DNA from 2 places in the Anoxybacillus eryuanensis genome. Region 2 is predicted to be linked to the other one. Evidence: a T-box and tRNA genes for the amino acid it is inferred to sense, from the RefSeq annotation. Region 2 holds a T-box; the other holds one or more tRNA genes.
The links. A T-box is a leader RNA that pairs with one kind of tRNA and senses whether it is charged. The one in region 2 lies ahead of ileS (isoleucine--tRNA ligase), so its partner is inferred to be a tRNA-Ile.
Positions count from the first base shown of each region.

Region 1: it has a tRNA-Ile gene. The T-box ahead of ileS (isoleucine--tRNA ligase) is inferred to sense a tRNA for this amino acid. The anticodon was not compared.

Region 1 covers NZ_JBPODS010000003.1:97,549-100,975, reverse strand. Annotated here, with positions in the region: gene HNQ84_RS05085 (methyl-accepting chemotaxis protein) at 1-1,155, shown strand, start outside; gene HNQ84_RS05080 (DUF1189 domain-containing protein) at 1,168-1,941, opposite strand; tRNA gene HNQ84_RS05075 (tRNA-Ile) at 2,071-2,144, shown strand; gene sodA (superoxide dismutase SodA) at 2,312-2,920, shown strand; gene HNQ84_RS05065 (MFS transporter) at 3,012-3,427, shown strand, end outside.
Region 2 covers NZ_JBPODS010000001.1:65,448-68,874, forward strand. Annotated here, with positions in the region: gene ileS (isoleucine--tRNA ligase) at 1-1,645, opposite strand, end outside; T-box leader at 1,691-1,906, opposite strand; gene HNQ84_RS00330 (DivIVA domain-containing protein) at 1,951-2,454, opposite strand; gene HNQ84_RS00335 (YlmH family RNA-binding protein) at 2,518-3,291, opposite strand; gene HNQ84_RS00340 (YggT family protein) at 3,291-3,427, opposite strand, start outside.

The DNA of each region.
Region 1 (3,427 bases), on a different contig from region 2:
CAACTCGCCAATCTAACACTTATGGCCATTGTGATTAGCGTTATCGTTGCAACATTTATGATTAGATGGTTAGTTAGTGGATTAACGAAGCCGATTGCTCAACTTCGTCATGCAATGAGCCGATTATCGCGAGGAGATTTAACGGTTGACGAACATATGTATTCGACGACGCCGGAGATCGATTCTCTTGCGCGTAGTTTTCAACGAATGTTGACGAGCATGAAAACGGTCATTCGTGAAATGAACGAAACAACAAAACAGTTAGCTATTACAGGAGGGGACTTAGAGCACGTCTCTGAACATATCATTGAATCAAACGATCAACTCATATCAGCTATTGCAACTGTAAAGCAAGGAGCAGAAGAAACGGCAAATGCTTCAGATGAAAGCATTCATCACGTGGATGAGATGAAAAAGAGGATGCAACATGTGTTAGCAAGTGTACAAAACATTTCAGCAAGTGCGACCGATATGAATGAATCATCGAAAGGTGGAGAAAAGCGACTGGCGCATTTAATTGCTGATATTCATTCATTTGCTGAGCAATTTAAAGAAGTAAATGATACGATTCAAAGTGTGAAACATCATTCTATGTTAATTACAAAAGTTGTCGATGTCATTCGTCAAATTGCCGAGCAAACGAAGTTGTTGGCGCTCAATGCAACTATTGAAGCCGCTCGTGCTGGTGAAGCAGGAAAAGGATTTGCAGTTGTCGCTACAGAAGTGAGAAAACTGGCGGAACATGCTTCAAAAGCAACGGAAGAAATTACGTCATCCATTTTTGCAATGGAAGAAGTATCGATTCATGCGACTAACCAGTTTCAAGGGATGGTGACGCATTTACAGCATCAGTTGGCTTCTGCAAATGAAGCGAAGCGTTCGTTTGACCATTTATTAAAAGAGATTCAGCGTGTCAATCGCAACGTGGCACAAATGGAAAGTGAATTAGAGCAGTTTCAGCAATTATTGCCTATGATCGAAACAGTCACAGTGGCGTTTGCTTCGGTTGCTCAACAAACGTTAGCAAGCGCGGAAGAAATGATGTCGGTCTCGTATGATCAAACGAAGCAAATGAACGACATGTATCGTGTTGGTGAACGATTAAACGAATTATCTCAGTCGCTATCTACACTAACTACAGCATTTAAATTGTGAGAAGCAGGCTCATTAGCCTGCTTCTTTCACGGAAGGAAGTTCTTTAATGGAAACGAACAAAATGGTGATAGAAACGAACCAATCTAACGCGACAGCGTATGGAACGACAATTTGTAATGCTTCCATAACGGTAAAAAAGATCGTTGCTAGTGTGATGGAGTAAGCGGAAAGGCTCCACATGTGGCGATATGAGCCACGTTTATTTAACGTGCCGCGAAAAATAAGACCGATAAATGCTAGGACGGTAACGTAAAGAAATTTGCTCGTACATGTGAAAAAGTATAAAACAAAAAACGATAGCGAAATGACGATAGGGAGTAACGATTGTAGCGTGCCCGTAAATTCATATACATCTTTGTTTGTAAAACGCTCCACTTGCATGACACTATACGGATATGATTGAACGTGTCCATTTGCCACAAGTGCAAATTCTTCTTTTAAAAACGCCACTGCATTTGTATAGCGTGCTACATCATCTGTTGTTAGTGTACCTGTGCTATCCAATAACATCGTCACGTCAGGACGTATAATCTCAATCGGTTCTTTTTCATTAGCTATCAATACGCCATCAACGACTTCAAAAGGAGGAAGTTCTTCGGTCAATAGTTGATGCGTTGAGCCGATCATTTTGTTTATACTTATCGTAAAGTAAATAGCAATCGGCAACGTCGCAATAAGCGATAAAAAGAACACGTAACTAATCGCCTTTCCGATCGGATGAAAGCGAAAGCGAGCAATATGTACAGGAGAATAAAGACTTTGTAATAATCGTTTCCACATCATCATTCACATCCTTTACGCATCATCATTTCTCATTCTACTTCTTTTTATGTTCGCTACACAACCATTTTGTTTCAAGTGTAACATGTATTGACGATATGTATCTTTTTTGATAAAATTACCATCGGATATAGTGGACCCTTAGCTCAGCTGGTTAGAGCGGACGGCTCATAACCGTCTGGTCGCAGGTTCGAGTCCTGCAGGGTCCATTTGCCTCGCTAAGTAAATTAGCGAGGTTTTTTTGCAAATAATTTGAAACATTCGTTTTATTTTGGTACTCTTAAAGTAGGTTCACTTATGAAACTTTTCTGTTTCTAAATATAATTTATCCGTTTCATTTGTGAACAATTACATAATAAATGAGGAGGAATGAAGTATGGCATTTGAACTACCACAATTGCCTTATGCTTACGACGCGTTAGAACCACATATTGATAAGGAAACAATGAACATTCATCACACAAAACATCATAACGCGTATGTAACAAACTTAAACGCAGCGCTTGAAGGTCATCCAGAATTGCAAAACAAAACAATTGAAGAGTTAATGGCTAATTTAGATGCAGTACCGGAAAACATCCGTACAGCTGTTCGTAACAATGGAGGGGGACATGCAAATCACTCGCTCTTTTGGACTATTCTCTCACCAAATGGTGGCGGTGAACCAACAGGCGAATTAGCTGAAGCGATTAATGCCACATTCGGTAGCTTTGAGAAGTTTAAAGAAGAATTTTCAAAAGCTGCAGCTACGCGCTTCGGTTCTGGTTGGGCGTGGCTTGTCGTCCATAACGGTCAACTTGAAGTAACAAGTACACCAAACCAAGATACACCATTAATGGAAGGTAAAACACCGATTTTAGGATTAGACGTGTGGGAGCATGCGTATTACTTAAAATATCAAAATCGCCGTCCAGATTATATTTCAGCGTTTTGGAATGTCGTGAACTGGGACGAAGTTGCGAAGCGCTACGCGGCGGCAAAATAATGATGAAGAGCTCGACAAATTTTGTCGGGCTCTTTTTGTATATCGCTATAAAAGAGTAGGCAAACTACTTGTCAAGAAAGGGAGTTTGCTTATGAACAGATGGAAACGAATCATCGCGCATATTCGCGCGCATCGACAATTGTTTCTTCTATTGGCGATTGGTGGATTGTATTCTTTAAGTATCGCTTTATCGAATACGTTTGTGAACGTATATGTTTGGAAAAAAGTAAACAGTTTTCATGCGCTAGGTGTGTACAATTTAGCAATCGTTACATGGCAGCCACTGGCGTTTATTGTTGCTGGGCAAATTGCGAAAAAGATTGATCGCGTCATTGTTTTACGAATGGGCGTTACGTTTTTAGCTCTCTTTTTTTTAGTTGTATTGTTTAGCGGAAATAAGGCGATGAACCATTTGTTTTTACTTGGCGGATTGCTAGGTGTTGGTTACGGTTTTTATTGGCTCGCATTTAACGTATTAACATTTGAAATTACTGAACCGAGCACACG
Region 2 (3,427 bases):
CGGCTGGACGTTGTAAATCGTCACGTTCTTCCAATACCGCTTGATGAGAAGAACCTGAGTCGAACCATACGTCCATAATGTCCGTTTCTTTCGTAAACCGTCCGTTCGGACTACCTGGATGCGTAAACCCTTCTGGCAGTAACTCTTTCGCGTCACGTTCAAACCAAACATTTGAGCCGTATTGGCGGAACAAGTTCGATACGTGTTCAATCGTTTCATCTGTAATAATTGGCTCGCCGTTTTCCGCATAAAAGACTGGAATTGGTACTCCCCATGCACGTTGACGTGAAATGCACCAGTCACCGCGATCGCGAATCATGTTATGGATGCGAATTTCACCCCATGCTGGCACCCATTTTGTTTCTTCGACCGCTTGTAACAATTGATCGCGAATTTTATCAATGGACGCAAACCATTGAGCTGTCGCACGGAAAATCGTCGGTTGCTTCGTCCGCCAGTCGTGCGGATATGAGTGCGTAATAAACGATAGTTTTAATAAAGCACCTACTTCTTGTAGCTTTTCTGTAATCGCTTTGTTTGCGTCATCGTAAAACATGCCGGCAAACCCTGGCGCTTCTTCCGTCATATAGCCGCGCTCATCGACAGGGCAAAGAACGCCAAGGCCGTATTTTTGACCGACGATAAAGTCGTCTTCCCCGTGTCCTGGCGCCGTATGAACGCAACCGGTTCCGGCGTCTGTTGTGACGTGTTCGCCGCAAATGACGAGCGAATCACGGTCGTAAAACGGATGTTTCGCCACGACGTATTCGAGTTCGCTTCCTTTGACTGTTTTTAATACAGTGACATGTTCCCAGCCAATTTCTTTTTGCACCGATTGTAATAACTCGGATGCAACGACGTATTTGCCACCGTCTGCCTCAACAACGCTATATTGCAGCTGTGGATGAACAGCGATGCCTAAGTTCGCTGGAATCGTCCATGGGGTTGTCGTCCAAATGACGATTTTTTCATCGCCTTCAAGCACCCCTTTTCCGTCTTTGACAGGGAATGCAACGTAAATCGATGGCGAGCGTTTATCTTTATATTCAATTTCGGCTTCGGCAAGCGCCGATTCGCTCGATGGAGACCAGTAGACAGGTTTTAATCCTTTATAAATTAATCCTTTTTTCGCCATTTCGCCAAATACTTTAATTTGTTGTGCCTCGTATTCTGGCGTTAACGTAATGTAAGGATTGTCCCAATCGCCGCGCACACCAAGTCGTTTAAATTGCTCGCGCTGGCGGTCAATTTGCTCGTACGCATATTGTTCGCATAGCTTGCGAAATTCGGCAACGCTCATTTCTTTTCGATTGACGCCTTTATTTTTCGCGAGCGCCGTTTCAATTGGTAAACCGTGCGTATCCCATCCCGGCACGTACGGGGCACAATAACCGCTCATTGATTTATAGCGCACGATAAAATCTTTTAAAATTTTATTGAGCGCATGGCCCATATGAATGTCGCCGTTCGCATACGGAGGTCCATCATGCAGCACAAACAGCGGACGATCTTTCGTGCGCTCTTGCACTTTACGATAAATGTCCATCTCTTCCCATTTCGCTTGCATTTGTGGTTCCCGTTGCGGAAGATTTCCACGCATCGGGAAATCGGTCTTTGGCATAAGTAACGTATCTTTGTAGTCCATTTGTTTACCTCCTTTTTATGTAAATAAAAAAACCTTCTCATGCCCAAAAGGGACGAGAAGGTCTCGCGGTACCACCCTTATTGACTATGTAAACATAGTCCACTCGACATTCGTAACGGGAATGACGCGCCGTGTCCTACTACTCGTTCAGCACGGAACTCTGGGGTGATGTTCATTCTTTCGCTTATGCCGAGCTTCCACCGCCCTCGGCTCGCTGTAATAAGCTGATGAAAGAACTACTGTCCCCTTCATCGTTTTTGCGATATAACTGTAATCGATATTATAGGCAATAACAATGCCATCCGTCAAGACTCGGTTATTTCTTGCACCGCTTCATCATCAAGTTTGTAATCTAATAAATGATCCCAATCGCCGTTGTTTAACATATCGAGCTGTGCTTCAATTAACATTTTAAAACGATTGCGGAACACTTTCGCTTGACGTTTTAATTCTTCCACTTCCATCGCAATTTTCCGCGTTTTAGCGAGCGCTTCACTAATGATGCGATCTGCGTTTTTCTCCGCCTCTTTAATGATGAGCTTCGCTTCTTTTTGCGCGTTTCGCTTCACTTCTTCTGCTGTTTCCTGGGCGATTAAAATCGATTTATTTAACGTTTCTTCAATATTTGTAAAGTAGTTGAGTCGCTCTGTCAGCTCTTTCACTTTTTCTTCAAGCTGTTTTTTTTCACGCAAGATCATTTCGTAATCTTTAATGACTTGGTCTAAAAACTCATTTACTTCATCTTCATCATATCCGCGAAAGCCTCGGCTAAATTCTTTATTATGAATATCTAACGGCGTTAACGGCATGTAGCCCACCTCCATCTTATGTACGTACCGTATGTTTCGACATGTTTTGCGAAAATCCTGCTTTTATTTTGCTTTTTCGACAACGATGCGCCATTTTTCTTTTTTTGTTTGTCCCACAACCGCTTGCAATCGGCAGCGGCCATAGCCGCGCAACGAAAGCAAATCCCCTTCTTGACACTCCATATGAGCTTGGTCGACCGTTTTCCAATTTACTTTTGCATAGTTTTGAGTAATAAGCGCTTGCGCTTTTTGACGCGATATTCGGAAACATTGGGCTAAAATCGCATCAAGTCTCAAAGAAGAAACAGTAAACGTTTCTTCCTCCCATTCTTCTTTCACAGCAAGAAGTTGCGAAAGTGGTTGTTCTTCTAACGATACTTTTGCTTTTCCAATCGCTGTGACGTTCATTTTTACAAACGGTGCAATTTCTTTAGCAACCACAAATTGAATGACATCATCAACGATGACGATGTCGCCAAACTTTTCACGCTTCACACCGAGTGACAAAAGGGCACCGAGCACATCACGATGCCCGAGCGTCACAAATTTTTTCGGATAGCGAATGGAAAACAACGATAGTTGAAAATCATCTTCATTCGGTTGCATGTACGGCGGATATAATAGCGCACGCTTTCGTTCAACAGATGATGAACCGCCAAAAAAAGCAACGTGCACCTCGTCGTTGTTGCCGACAATCGAGCGGACGATTTGTTGTTCGCGCGGAGTTAAAAAGTCCGTGAGTTTCGGAGCGTACTGTTCCGTCACAAGCCGCTTCCATTCGCACACGAGATCGATAAAATGATGCTCTTCTTTTCGAAAATGTTGATAAATATCCATTACAATCCTCGACTAACCATATCGACTAATCCGTAAACGCCTGCCGTCGCAAAGCGCAAAACAAGCAAGGCGACGATCGGCGAAATGTCGATCATGCCAATCGGTGGAATGAAGCGACGAAACGGCTCTAAATACG